Regions from separate parts of the Brevibacillus halotolerans genome, predicted to be linked through region 1. Evidence: riboswitches for the same ligand, from Rfam matches in the RefSeq annotation. Region 1 holds a riboswitch; the other holds the start of a gene.

Region 1 (7,410 bases):
GTCCCAGCACGTTCAATAGCTTGTTCAATATTATCAGTCGTCAGGACACCAAAAATAATAGGTACTCCACTGCTCATAGAAAGAGCTGCTACTCCTTTTGCACATTCATTGCAAACATAATCAAAATGAGGAGTCGATCCGCGAATCACTGCTCCTAATGTAATAATCGCGTCAAAACGCGCTGTTTCGGCCATTTTTTTCGCCATAAGTGGAATCTCAAAGGCACCAGGAACCCATGCCATTTCAATTTGGGCTTCTTCCACACCATGCCGTTTTAATGTATCTAAAGCCCCACTTACTAGTTTACTGACAATTAATTCGTTAAAACGACCAGCAACAACTCCTATACGCAATCCTGAACCGACGAGCTTGCCTTCCCAGATTTTCATATTCATCCTCATTTCTTCATTATAATATAGTTAGCATATGTCCTAGTTTCTGTTGCTTGGTATGCAGGTAATGGTAATTATGCTGATGACTTTTCATTTGAAGCGGTACTCGTTCCGTTACTTTTAGACCATATCCATTGAGTGCCACGATTTTTCTAGGATTATTGGTTAAAAGACGCAATTTCTTGGCCCCCAGATCACGCAATATTTGTGCACCAATTCCATATTCACGTAAATCAGCGGGGAAGCCTAGCCGTTCATTGGCTTCAACAGTATCTAAGCCTTCTTCCTGTAGCTGATATGCTTTTAATTTGTTTATTAAGCCAATTCCGCGCCCTTCCTGTCTCATATATAGCAGAATTCCGGCTCCTACCTCGTCGATTTGTTGCAGGGCAGCATGCAATTGTGGTCCGCAATCGCAACGAAGAGAACCAAATATATCGCCTGTTAAGCATTCAGAATGCACACGCACTAAGACAGGTTGATCAGGGCGAATATCTCCCTTAACAAGAGCTACATGTTCCTTTCCATCCAACGTATTCGAGTAGGCAAAGATGCGAAAATCTCCGTATTCTGTAGGCAGAATGGTCTGTGCCTCCTTCTTCACCAGCGATTCGCTTTGCATACGATAATGAATCAGTTGTTCGATCGAAACAATTTTTAGATCTAAACGCTTTGCTATTTCTAATAGAGCAGGTAAACGTGCCATGCTTCCATCCTCTTGCATGATTTCGCAAATTACCCCAGCAGGATAACCACCAGCAAGCCTTGCCAGATCTACCGCCGCTTCTGTATGTCCTGCCCGCTTTAATACTCCGCCCTCCTTGGCAACCAATGGAAAAATATGTCCAGGGCGCCGGAAACGATCAGCTTCTGCTTGCGGGTCAAGCATTGCCATGATCGTTTGTGAACGCTCATGCGCCGATATCCCTGTATGCGTATCCCTTTCATCTATGGACACTGTAAAAGCTGTTCCATGATGATCTGTATTATTTTCCACCATCTGTCTTAGCTGTAGCTCACGAGCTCTTTTATCCTCAATCGAAACGCAAACCAGCCCTCTTCCATGGGTAACCATGAAATTAATCATCTCAGGTGTTGCCTTCTCCGCCATGCACAGAAAATCTCCTTCATTTTCCCGATTCTCGTCATCGACCACAATAATGGGCTTCCCCTGACGCAATTCCTCTAGCGCCTCTTCTATCGTGTGAAGCATGTAGATTCCCTCCTAGCCATTGGTATTAGACAAACCCATTGTCACGTAAAAAGCTTTCTGTTACAGAATGTTGCTTGTTGCGAGCAGAATGCAAAGAATGGAGTAAGCTTCCTTGAGAAGCTAGTAGCCTTTCCACATATTTACCAATCACATCATTTTCAAGATTTACGCATTTCCCCACCTGTTTCTTTCCGAGCGTAGTAACTGCTGCGGTATGAGGAATGACCGAGACGGAAAAGGAGTTGGCTTTGATGGCAACCACTGTTAAGCTTATTCCATCTACTGTAATAGAGCCTTGGGGAATGAGATAACGCTGGATATCTGCTCCCGCTTCTATTTCGAATAGTATGGCATTTTCATTTTGCCTTTTCGATAAAATTCTTCCTTTCCCATCAACATGCCCTAATACCAGATGGCCACCTAATCTGTCGCCAATAGACATCGCCCGCTCCAAATTTACTAGCTCACCATTCCGGAACTCACCCAGATTCGTTCTCTTCAGCGTCTCTGGCATAACATCAACTACAAAGCCATTAGCGGTAAACTCGGTAACCGTTAAACAAACTCCATTTACTGCAATGGAATCACCTATTTTACTACCCTCTACAACCAGCCTAGCGTTAATATGCAGGCTGCCAGCCTTTTGACTGGCTAAAAATCCAGTGATCGTACCTACTTCCTCAATTATCCCCGTGAACATGATCGTCCTCACTCCTTATGAATTGCCATGATCCGTCCAAAGTGGGTAACCCGTTATCTTTACTTCCTGTTCACTCACCTTCTCTACTGCTACATCTCTGAGTTGAATCGCATCTTTCATCAAAGGAATACCGTTTCCTCCGTAGGCGACTGGAGATTCCACTCCACCCACAAGTGTAAAAGCGACATAGGCTATTACCTTTTGAATCGCTTGTGCCTCTAAAAACGCCCCGCTTATCTTGCTGCCACCTTCTACAAGTACCGATACAATTTCTGCCTCTCCCAAGGTTTGGAGGACAAATGGTATCGTTACTTGATCCTCTTGTTGCACCGTGATTCGAATTCCTTTTGCACGCAGGAAATCTACTTTTTGTTGAGAAGCTCTTCTTGTGGTAAAAATCCAAACTGGCGATGTAGTATCTTTGAGAATCGTAGCTGTCTTTGGAATACGAAGGGTTTGATCAAGAACGACTCGTATCGGCTGTCTTCCCTTTTCATACAACCGGGCTGTCAGTAAGGGATCATCTTTTATCACCGTGTTTATACCCACTAAAATTGCGTCAGACTTGGCCCGTTCCGCATGAACTTCCCTGCGTGCCAATTCACTCGTTATCCATTTGCTATCGCCGGTTGCTGTAGCCAGCTTCCCATCTAATGTACTGGCCGTCTTCAGCGTAACAAACGGCCTTTTCGTATGAATATAATGAAAAAACGATTCATTGCATTCTCGGGCTTCCTTTTCGAATACACCGACCTGCACATCTATACCAGCATGTTTTAAAGCTGCTACACCTTTACCTGCCACCAGTGGATTAGGGTCTTCTATGGCAATGACAACCCGTGCCACTCCTGCATCTAGTAGCGCTTGAACGCAGGGTGGTGTTTTCCCATAATGACTGCATGGCTCCAAGGTTACGTATACAGTCGCCCCCGCTGCCTTTTCCCCAGCCATTCGTAAGGCATGAATTTCAGCGTGAGACTCACCTGCCCGAAGATGGGCTCCTAGACCAACAATGCTCCCATTTTTCACAATAACAGCACCCACTGTAGGATTAGGAGATGTTTGATGACTCGCTCCTTCTGCCAATTGAATTGCTATCTTCATAAAAGCTTGATCCAACAGCACTTGATTCTCACATTCGCTCCTCTTCCATTCTTGAAGCTCATTCATAAGCGTTCCTCCTTTCTGTGTTTTTTTGTTCTGTGTATCTTGCTTTTACTCTTGCAAACGCACCTTGGTTACTTTCATAACCTATTTTTTTACAATAAAAAAATGCCCTTTTCATTAAAAGGGCATAGAGAAATACAGCCTACCGTCGGATTTTTCAAAAAACAGATACATAAAGTGTTACACCACCGCAAATAGATCATGCCTTGACTGACATATTTTGAATATATCTAAATAAACCGTCTTCTCATTTATGAAAAAACAGTCTGCGATGGCCACCACAATTTAAGTCATGTATCCTCATTGAAAAATGTGATAAGCCTTGTACCTTCTCCCATCCGGACTATACCGTCGGCCTTGGATTTTCACCAAGTCAGTCGCAAAAACGGTTTGCGAGTCGCGGGCTCAGACATAATCGTCATTACCGCCGGTCGGGAATTTCACCCTGCCCTGAAGGTGGTTATGCAATTGCCTGTAGTATAGCACAAGTATCCATACATGGGAACGGCTACTTTTCTGACTTCTTGTCAATCGCTTTGTATTTTGTTGGATAATAAGCTACAGCTTGGTCTTCCTAGTAACGGAAAAAATTTTGTGTTTACACTAGAAACCTACGTCCTACTATCCTGATTGTCACTGCTTGTCCAACGTCTAATGCCGACATCCTCATCATGGAGAATACGTTCATTATGTTGAAAAGGAGCATTAGTAATGTCTGTCTGCTAATCTTCCAAGCCGCTTTTCCTTCATGATTGTGTATCATCCCTGAAAAAGTTGGATAAGATTACCGCATGTATCATGAAACACAGCAATTGATGTCCCTTCTATATCTACAGGCTTACTCTTAAAGACTACACCCAGTTTTAGCAGTCTTTCATACTCTTTGTGAATATCGTCAACAGCAAACGTCATTAACGGAATGCCTGCCTCAAACATTTCTTTTTGAAATGTTTTCGCAGCGGGATGCCCCAGTGGTTCCAAAAGCAATTCAATATCTTCCGGGCCTTCCGGCGAAACAACCGTTATCCATTTAAAATCTCCTACTGGAAAGTCGCTTTTTTTCACAAAGCCTAAAACCTCTGTATAAAATGAAAGAGCTCTATCCTGATCGTTGACAAATATACTTGTTAGTTTAATTTTCATTGAAATTCCCTTTCCTCTAAGATAAATTCAAGCTGAACACAGAGAATATACCAAAATGGAACGAATTTGTGCATTTATCCATCTATATTATTGATCAAACTTTCACTTCCATTCCAACTCCTTAAAAAGACCGATTGCCCTTTCCGCTTCCCTAATTTTTGCACAAATATTTAGATATAGCGTTAGCTACATATATAATTAAATACAGCTCCTTTTCCATAGCAAAGAATGTATGTAAAAAGTCCTGAATTTAATATAGTCGTATTGACAATATAAAAATAACTATATAAAATAACCTCAAGAACACGTAGAAAGGAGCTTCACACTTTGCAAATTCCTCCAAAGGAAAAGCCAGTCTATCGATCTCCTGATGGCTTACCTACCGACATTTGTATATTTACGATTACATCGGAGCCTAGAAAAGATACCAAGCACAAATCCCTTCCCGATCGTAAGCTAAAAATATTGCTGATTCAGCGTGATCCACAAAGCGATCGCTTTCCAGGGTATTGGGCTTTTCCTGGTGGTTTTCTCAATGAACACGAAACACTTGATCAATGTGCTGAACGTGAGCTGCGTGAGGAAACACACATCTTAAATGAGAAGGTACATATTAAGCAGCTAAGAGCCTACTATACTCCAGGCCGTGATCCGGGTGGATGGATTCCAACCGTTGCCTATTATGCCCTTGTTAATGAGCAGGCATTGACTGGATTTAAGGCTGATGACGATGCTGTAGATGCGCGTTTGTTCACGGTTGAGGAAGCAATGTCCATGAATTTGGCGTTTGATCACAACGAAATCTTAAAGGATGCTCTGCAAAAAATCCAAGAGATTATGGTTCAAACTAATATTGCGAAAGAATTTCTACCCGAAGAGTTTACCTTATCTGAGCTGCTTCAGGTCATTGAGACGGTCGTACCTGATTTTAAAGTAGATCGCTCTAACTTTAGCAGACGCTTGGTGTCTACCATAAATAGAAAAGGGATTATTGAAGAAGTCAGAGATGCGGAAGGTTCTTCTAAATACTCGAATAAATACTCACAAAATCCAGCCAAATTATATAAATTTACTGACTACGTGCCATTTGTGAGCATCTATTAATCCTTCTTTTTTTACTCATTTATATAGTCATATTAACTATGTTAAATCAAACATTTAAAATGGAGGTATATATTTATGAGTCAAAAAGCTATCCTGATCATCGATTACACGAATGATTTCGTTGCAACCAATGGCGCTTTGACATGCGGAGAGCCTGCCCAAAAAATCGAACAGCGGATTGTTCATCTTACCAATCACTTTCTTCAAAATGGTGAATTTGTGGTAATGGCTGTAGATGCACACAAAGAAATTGATCCATTTCATCCTGAATCGAAGCTCTATCCGCCCCACAATATTATCGGAAGTGAAGGACGCCAATTATATGGCGAACTACATAGCCTCTATAAACAAAAGGAAGCGTCCATTTATTGGATGGATAAAACAAGATACAGTGCATTTGAAGGAACTGACTTAGCACTACAACTGCATACGCGCGGTATTCGCCAAATTCATCTTGTCGGCACATGCACGGATATATGTATTCTCCATACGGCCGTATCTGCTTGGTATCTTGGCTTCGAGGTGATTATTCATGAGGATGCAGTTGCAAGTTTCAACCCTGTAGGACACGATTGGGCATTACAGCATTTTAAAAACCAAATGGGAATACAGGTTGTTAATGATTATTGACTAATTATGTATGCTTTTCACTCAAAAAGATATAACGAGGGGACTCGCCGAAAATGACAAAAACAATCTTTGATATTGTTGATCCGAAAATATATCGCTATATTCATATGTGCCTCTTCTGTAAACAACCTGCTTTTAGAATGACGTCTGAAGAAACTCCCTGCCCTCTTTGCGGAAAACAAGAATTAGAAATCCTTCCCTTTTATGATCCCTCCAGAGATTACGGTCTTGATGTGGATGAATATGCGATTACGATGATGTATGCCTTATACAAAAAAAATCTACACCGCACGATAGTTGTCTTTGATGATTTTTATCGTAAAGCTCCTTTTGTTAAGCCAAGCAGTGATTTTACTGGTGAGCTAGGGGGATACGTTGCTTTTGGGGGACTCGACCAGTTAATTGATATTGTAGAGAATTTATACTTTAATGAAAGTGACATTGAATATCTGCGGTCCAAGGGCATGTATGAGGAAGCTTTCCTGTCAGAACTTCGCTCACTACGTTTTACCGGGAGCTTGCAAGCAATGAAAGAAGGTCAAATCGTCTTTCCAAACACTCCTTACATACGAATGATTGCCCCTATCATGGAGTGTATCTGGATCGAAGCACAATTGCTTAATACAGTGAACAGTGAATCCCTGCTCATGACAAAAGCGTCTCGAATTGTGACAGCAGCAGATGGGCAAAGTGTAATTGAAATGGGAAAAAGACGTGCTCAGGGACGTGACGCATCCGTACAGGGAGCTAGATCAGCCTATATCGCAGGATTTGACTACACCTCTAATCTGAAAGCTGGGAAAAAATATGGTGTTCCTACTACAGGTACACATGCTCATTTATTTGTTCAATTTTTCCCAAATGAACTAGATGCCTTTCTCGCCTTTGCTGAGGTTTTTCCCGCTAAAAGTATTCTTCTTGTCGATACCTTTGATGTTTTAGGTTCAGGTATTCCCAATGCCATTAAAGTGGCTAAACGGATGGAGGAACATGGTCAGAAGCTTACTGGCATTCGTTTAGATAGTGGCGATTTAGCCTTCTTATCTAAACGAGCTCGAAAA
Region 2 (7,410 bases), on a different contig from region 1:
GAAGGGATTTTTCGCCTTGTGTTTTTTGCTTTTCCGGGACTTCTCATTGTTCGGTTGTTCATTCCGTTCGAGTTTCCAAGCAGTGGGGAAATATGGGGGATGTACAGTGTAAGCTTGTTACTTGGTTTTGTGGTAAATACCCAAATTAATTTGCTCACAGGCCTACTAACGTTTTTCTTAATGAGAAATGAAGGAATGATTATGGCAAAACGCATGGTGGTAGATTTGCTGTCAGGTGTTGTTATTCCGATTAGCTTTTTTCCTGGAGTCACCCAAACGATCTTACAATATCTGCCGTTTCAGGCTATCAATTTTACGCCTAGTATGATTTTTACAGGGGCACTCCATGGTGAAAAAGCCTGGATAGCAATTGGCACACAGGTTATTTGGATCGCGTTATTATTTATACCAATTATTCTGTTGTGGCAACGTGCAAAACGAAATTTGGTCGTGCAAGGAGGATAGCCAGATGGGGCAAGTTATACGTTTGTTTCAAGATTATCTTAGCCAGTATTTTAAAGTAAAACTGTCGTATCGGGCCAACTTCATCGTGGAATTGCTGTCCAATATCGTAAGTGAACTGTTAAATCTGGTATTCATTTTAGTTGTATTTACACATGTTCCAAACATTCAGGGCTGGACGATGTATGAGATTATTTTTATTTATGGATACTTTTTAGTTCCATATGCCTTGTTTACGATGTTTTTTGGTTTTTGGGATTTTAATGAGCGCTATATTATCAGAGGAGAGATGGATCGCATCTTGACGCGGCCAGTCAATCATTTGGCGCAAATTTCGCTGGAATCCATTTCACCAGATCGTATATTTGGAGTTCTGACGGGGCTGTTAATTATGCTGTATGCAGGATGGAAGCTACAGCTTACAATCTCCTGGTACGATCCCATTATCTTTATCCTGTTAGTATTGAGTAGTACCTTGATCTACGGTGGTGTTTATACTGCAATAGCATCCGTGAGCTTTTATAGCGACTCACGTACGGGAATTGCTCCTATGATCTGGAATATTCAAAACTATGGGCGATATCCAGTAGACATTTACAACAATGCAATCGCAATTTTATTGAAATGGATTTTGCCATTCGCATTTGTAGGCTTCTATCCTTCAGCTTATTTTTTGAAAAAAGAGGATTTATATGGGTACACAATGCTAACGCCTGTGATGGGAATCATCTTTTTTACCTTAGGGATTTTAATCTGGAACCAAGGGGTTAAAAAATATAGCGGTGCAGGCTCGTGAGGAATAGCTTCATAAAATGATATTGTCATACGTGGAATTTCAGAGTATAATAATTACGTGAGAAAAATTTCACAATTCCTTCGGGGCAGGGTGAAATTCCCGACCGGCGGTGATGCGCATATCGAGCGTTAGCCCGCGAGCCACTTTTGCTGAAATGAGGCAGAAGTGTGCAGGATCTGGTGAGAATCCAGAGCCGACAGTACAGTCTGGATGGGAGAAGGATGACGACAGTACGATGCACACGTGCTTATTTTGTTGTGTCGGCTGAGGGAGAGGACTGCTCGATAAACAGCCCTTTGTTTCCCTATACCCTCTGGATTATGGTAAAGATCGTCAGTATGCCCCTGAAGAAGCATGATGCTTTTTTAGGGGCTTTTTTATTCTTTTCTAAGAGCGGAACAGTCGTCGTAAGTTTGTTTGGCAGTAGAGTAAAAAAATAACACGTGGTTGCGGATTGCTGTTGCCATCTCTCAAGAAGGAGAAAGAAAAAGAGAGGATGGTCAACATGCAAGGAAAAACAAGTCACACGATTCAAAGACAGCGTCTGAGAAAGCTAGTTACGATCCCTATGCTTTCAGCCATTGCGTTTCTTTTGTACTATCTGGAGTTTCATGTGCCGTTGATGCCGACTTTTTTAAAGCTTGATTTTAGTACGGTACCAGCTATTATTGGCGGGCTTGTTTTTGGCCCAGCAGCGGGAGTACTCATTGAAGTCTTAAAGAATGGCTTGCATCTTCTGCTAAAAAACACAGATGGTTTTATTATTGGAGAAATTGCGAATGCGCTGGCAGGCGGAAGCTTTGTGTTTTTGGCTGTTTATACACAGCGCTTATATAAAAATAAAGTCGGTTTTGTTTTGGGGCTATCGGCAGGTACGCTGGTTATGACAGTGATTATGGCTATGGCAAACTACTTTTTATTGTTACCTTTCTATGCGGTACTCTACTCAATTTCGATAGAGCAATTACTACAGATGTTCCATATGGAAAGTCTGTGGAGCATGATCTTGCTTGGTATTGTACCTTTTAGCATTATCAAAGGTGTCTTGCTGTCGTTGATTGCTTACCCGGTATTTGTCAAAATGTCTGCACGACTTGGCTTACTAGTCACCAATCCTGCTTCGTCAAGTAAACCAGTTATTTCGTAAGCTTAGACGAATTTTGCATAAAACAAAAAGAAAAAAAGAGGTTGCTCCCAGCTAGATAAGGGGAGGCCTCTTTTTTCTTTGAGCTTAGTTACTACCTATATTCCATCTTTTTAACAGCCATTCCATCATCATCGCAGGCTCTGTAAATAATACATCGGGAGAAGGATCAAAAATCCCGTTGCTTTGCGATGCGGGGAACCAATTCACACCAACCGCACAAATGCCGGCAGCTCTAGCCGCGGTGACATCAGCTTGGCTGTCTCCTACATAAAGAGTATGTTCCGGGCAGGCTCGGAGCTGTTGCATTGCATGAAGAATGCCTTCAGGATGCGGCTTATGATTTGTGACTTCGTCGCCTGCTATGACAATTTGAAAATAATCGGTCAGTTTTAATGCCTCAAGAGAAAGATCGGCACTCCTTCTGCCTTTCCCTGTAATAATTCCCATCTGAATGCCTGCGTGTTTTAAAGCTTCAAGCATAGTGAGCAGCGGTGCAGGGGTTACTAGCCCGCGGTGTTCATCTACATATTTGTCATAAAAGCACTGAAGAGCTTCCTCATATCTCTCAGACGGAATCTTGTTTTTAATAATTCCCGCTTCCGGTGGCCCGAATAATTCCATAATCTGCTGATCAGAATACTCCTCTTGCAGAAACGTATAAAAGGTATGGCGAATGGCTGTAAAAATGGCTGGTAATGTATCAGCAATCGTTCCATCAAAATCAAACAGTACGGTATATACTTCGGACTTATGCATGCATAGCAGCTCCTTTCTGGATAGGGTGGGCTACTTATTCATCATCGTCTACGAATTCAGCGTTATCTGGATCATCTTGACGCGGTGAAGTCGGGAAAAGCAGATTTAGGTAATGAAAGTTTAGACGATCGGCTGACGGCTTGTTATCTTTATAACGCTGGTAGAGATCCTTCATTTCACTAAAAAGCTGATTACGTTCTTCTTTTGTCAAATGTAAATTCCCAAAGTTGTATGCAAAGGTGTCTTGATAGTCCTTTCGTTTATCAATGTCAGATGCAGCCAGATGATTCATGGTATAAAGCAGCTCTTGTTCAGTCGCATGTAACGGAGAGAACATGATTTCACTTAATTGCTGAGCATTTTCCTCCACAACGAGGTGCAAATTAGCCCTGATGACTTTTGCAATTGGCTGATAGTACTTTTCCACAATGGAGCCTTTTACACGGGTATCCACTTGTTGTAATAGACCGACTTTTACCAATTCCTTAACATGGTAATGTAGCCGTGCCGCGTTTTCCCCTAGTTCAGTAGCAATTTGCTTTGCAGTTCGAGGCTCTAGGTCTTCAAAAAGCTGTAAAATTTTAACTCTTTCAGGCACAGCGAAGGATTTAAGTGCCTCAGGATCTGTTATTTCAAATACTTCTTTTATCACGTTAGCCATCACCAGGTTCTCCTTTTTCTATTTGGAAAGGTCGGAATTTTTACTATTATGTAATCGTAATGTTTTATTAAGTAAAGTGCAATGCATCTTCTCCCTTTTCTTTTTCCTGAACCTAACTTTTGTTACAATAAGAAAAATGAAGGAAAGAAGGGATTTTCATGTTGGAAGTCGGTCAAATAGCACCAACTTTTAAGAAACCTGCAAATAATGGACAAACGATAAACCTAGAGGATTATCGCGGCAAAAACGTCGTGCTTTATTTTTATCCAAAGGACTCCACGCCTGGATGTACGACGGAAGCATGTGATTTCCGAGATTATCATGCTGAATTTTCCACTCTTAATACAGTAGTGCTTGGGGTAAGCCCGGATAGCGTTACCTCCCATGATAAGTTTATTGCAAAACACGAATTGCCGTTTCCTTTAATTGCGGATGAAGACCATAGTGTTGCAGAAGCGTACGGAGTGTGGGTACTCAAAAAAATGTACGGCCGAGAGTATATGGGTATTGAGCGTTCCACTTTTATTTTAGATACAGAAGGCAAGATTGCACAGATATACCCTAAAGTTAAAGTAAAGGATCATGTGCAGCAAGTAGTAGCATACATAAAAGAACATCTAGTCTAAAAACAGCAAGAGGAGAGGAAGAATTCGATGAACTTGTCCCTGTCTTACATGATTGATACATTTGTGAAATTGGCACAAATCCCAAGCCCATCTGGTAACACCAATCAAGTAATTTCCTGGGTAACTGAGGAATTGAGCAAAAGCGGTGTACATGTTGAGCGGACTAATAAAGGGGCATTGTTAGCGACAATATCAGGTCGCAACAATGATAAGCACCGCTTATTAACAGCTCATGTCGATACACTTGGTGCTATGGTGAAAGAAATAAAAAGCAATGGTCGCCTCAAGCTTTCCATGGTGGGTGGCTATGCATGGAATGCGATCGAAGGTGAGCATTGCCAGATTGAAACAGCTACGGGACACATTTATACAGGAACGATCGTAACCTCTAAAGCATCTGTTCACGTGTATCGCGACAGTGGCAAGGCAGAGCGTACAGAAGATTTGATGGAGGTCAGACTGGATGAAAAGGTGACGGATGCTCAAGAGGTCAAGGCTCTTGGAATTAGCGTTGGTGATTTTGTCTCTTTTGATCCTCGTACGACTGTGACAGAGAGTGGATTCGTGAAATCTCGCCACTTAGATGATAAAGCAAGCGTGGCAATTCTTTTAGGTATAATGAAAGCGGTTCAGGAAGATAAGCTAGAACTGCCGTATACGACACATTTTTTGATCAGTAATAATGAGGAGATTGGGTACGGCGGTAATTCAAGCATTCCGTCAGCTACTGTAGAGTATTTGGCAGTGGATATGGGAGCTATCGGTACGGGCCAAACAACTGATGAATATTGTGTTTCGATCTGCGCCAAGGATTCCTCTGGACCTTATCATTATGGATTCCGTAAGAAATTAGTTGCCTTGGCTGATGAAAACGGACTTAATTATCAGGTTGATATTTATCCGTATTATGGTTCCGATGCTAGTGCTGCACTGCGAGCTGGATATGATGTTGTTCATGGATTGATTGGACCTGGTGTAGATGCCTCCCACTCGCATGAGCGTACTCATTCCTCTGCTTTTGATAATACTGCTAAATTAGTCATGGCTTATATTTTATCGGACGAATTGGTAGTATAGGAGGGTCAGTTGTGAATATGTATCATTGGGCTGACTATTATGATCTCACACAGCAAGGATTAGCAGGAGATTTGGCTTTTTATGAAGAATATGCTAAAGCAGCAAAAGGGGAAGTCTTAGAATTAGGGTGTGGGACTGGACGAGTAACCATTCCGCTTGCTAAAGCAGGCATCGACATAACTGGGCTTGAAATTTCTCGGGAAATGTTGGAAAAGGCCGTAACAAAGGCAGAAGAAGCTGGTGTGGTCGAGCATTTGTCTTTTATTCAAGGGGATATGCGTCAGTTCTCCTTAGGAAAAAAGTTTGGCTTAATTATGATACCCTATCGCTCCTTTTTACATTTGCTTCATATTCAGGAACAGATGAAGGCATTGCGCTGCATACGAGAGCATCTTCAGCCTGGTGGTAAGCTAGTCTTTAATGTCTTTGTACCACATATCAAGCATCTCTATGAAGAGAGCGAAAAATTGACGCTTCGGGGCATGTATCCGTTAGGGGATGGACAGGAAGTTGCGATGTATGATTTTACTCGCTACGATTATTTTCAACAAGTAGCAGAAGTAACACGTAGCTATGAACGTCTAGATCAGAATGGAAAAATGCAGGAGCGTGTAACTGGACGCTTTACATTGCGTTACGTCTTCCCGACAGAATTGCATCATTTATTGCGTTTAGCTGGTTTTAAGGTTTTAGAGCGCTACGGTAGCTTTGCAAAAGCTCCATTTGATGCAACCAGTACTGAATTCATTATAGTGGCTAGCCCAGCGTAATTATTTACGTTGCTTATAAAAATGAAGAAAAGGTGGGTATGACATGAAGATTTATACAAAAACAGGAGACAAAGGTCAAACATCTTTAGTTTATGGCGTACGTGTTCCGAAGCATGCACCACGAGTAGAAGTATATGGAACGTGCGATGAGGCTAACTCGCATGTTGGAGCAGCAGTATCTTTTTTGCCTAAAGAGCACAAGTGGGCTGAGTTGTTAGAAACGTTCCATCTGATCCAAACCAAGTTATTTCATATTGGAGCAGAGCTAGCTACACCTGAAGGAAAAAAGGTAGGTTGGCCTATCGTTGATGAGGACGTAGATTATTTAGAAAAACAAATTGATTGTTTAGATGCGAAGCTACTTCCGCTGACTAATTTTGTTTTGCCAGGAGGTCATCCTGCCGGTGCTGCTCTTCACGTAGCTCGCACGGTAGTTAGACGTGCTGAACGCGGAGCAACCCAGCTTATGGAGACAGAACCAATTAACCCAACTGCTATTAAATATTTAAACCGTTTATCAGACTTTTTATTTGTAGCAGCTCGGTATGTTAATAGTCAGTTAGGAGAGAGTGAACCTAATTTACATGAATAAATCTCAAACAGCCTTTTTCTTATATGTGTGTATAAGGAAAGGCTGTTTTTTATTCTAGCTCCTTCAATTTATCTGGTCTTCGTTCTAGTCTGTGAAAGGTATTCGGATATACCAGAAGAGAATTCAATTTTGTTAATCTGAAAATCTTGGTATAATTTTTCATTATTTTCGCAAAAATTACCTTCTTGTAGCATTGTTAATTGAGTTGTGGTGATAGGAAAAAAGGAAAAACCTTGCATCATCGTAACGATAGGTTTCATCATCCATAGTGGTACATGAAGCGTCCTTACATGTGATTTTCCAATCGCATGTCCAATGTGCCGTAGGATTTGCATGTAGGAAAGCTGGTGTGGACCGCCTACTTCATAGATCTGATTAGTAGCTAGCTCATTAGTGAGTGCTTGCGTAAACACCTCTGCTACTGTTTTCCGAGACACAGGCTGCAAGAGATAGGTACCACTTCCAATGACAGGAGTAACAGGAAGGCGGACTAAATCAGCCAGCATAGTGACGAATTCATCGC

What was found. A riboswitch is a leader RNA that binds a small molecule or an ion and turns the genes downstream of it on or off. The one in region 1 is predicted to bind FMN.
Region 2: another riboswitch for FMN. It lies ahead of O0550_RS20435 (ECF transporter S component); the one in region 1 lies ahead of ribD (bifunctional diaminohydroxyphosphoribosylaminopyrimidine deaminase/5-amino-6-(5-phosphoribosylamino)uracil reductase RibD).

Annotation. Positions count from the first base shown of each region.
Region 1 is NZ_JAPTNK010000006.1:50,889-58,298, forward strand. Features, by position in the region: gene ribH (6,7-dimethyl-8-ribityllumazine synthase) at 1-389, opposite strand, end outside; gene O0550_RS10120 (bifunctional 3,4-dihydroxy-2-butanone-4-phosphate synthase/GTP cyclohydrolase II) at 409-1,605, opposite strand; gene O0550_RS10125 (riboflavin synthase) at 1,631-2,305, opposite strand; gene ribD (bifunctional diaminohydroxyphosphoribosylaminopyrimidine deaminase/5-amino-6-(5-phosphoribosylamino)uracil reductase RibD) at 2,321-3,475, opposite strand; FMN riboswitch at 3,795-3,934, opposite strand; gene O0550_RS10135 (VOC family protein) at 4,232-4,615, opposite strand; gene O0550_RS10140 (NUDIX hydrolase) at 4,943-5,719, shown strand; gene O0550_RS10145 (cysteine hydrolase family protein) at 5,795-6,349, shown strand; gene O0550_RS10150 (nicotinate phosphoribosyltransferase) at 6,403-7,410, shown strand, end outside.
Region 2 is NZ_JAPTNK010000020.1:75,058-82,467, forward strand. Features, by position in the region: gene O0550_RS20425 (ABC transporter permease) at 1-465, shown strand, start outside; gene O0550_RS20430 (ABC transporter permease) at 470-1,258, shown strand; FMN riboswitch at 1,331-1,484, shown strand; gene O0550_RS20435 (ECF transporter S component) at 1,764-2,405, shown strand; gene O0550_RS20440 (HAD family hydrolase) at 2,490-3,161, opposite strand; gene O0550_RS20445 (winged helix-turn-helix domain-containing protein) at 3,196-3,822, opposite strand; gene bcp (thioredoxin-dependent thiol peroxidase) at 3,981-4,448, shown strand; gene O0550_RS20455 (M42 family metallopeptidase) at 4,476-5,525, shown strand; gene O0550_RS20460 (class I SAM-dependent methyltransferase) at 5,543-6,295, shown strand; gene O0550_RS20465 (cob(I)yrinic acid a,c-diamide adenosyltransferase) at 6,339-6,887, shown strand; gene O0550_RS20470 (complex I NDUFA9 subunit family protein) at 6,956-7,410, opposite strand, start outside.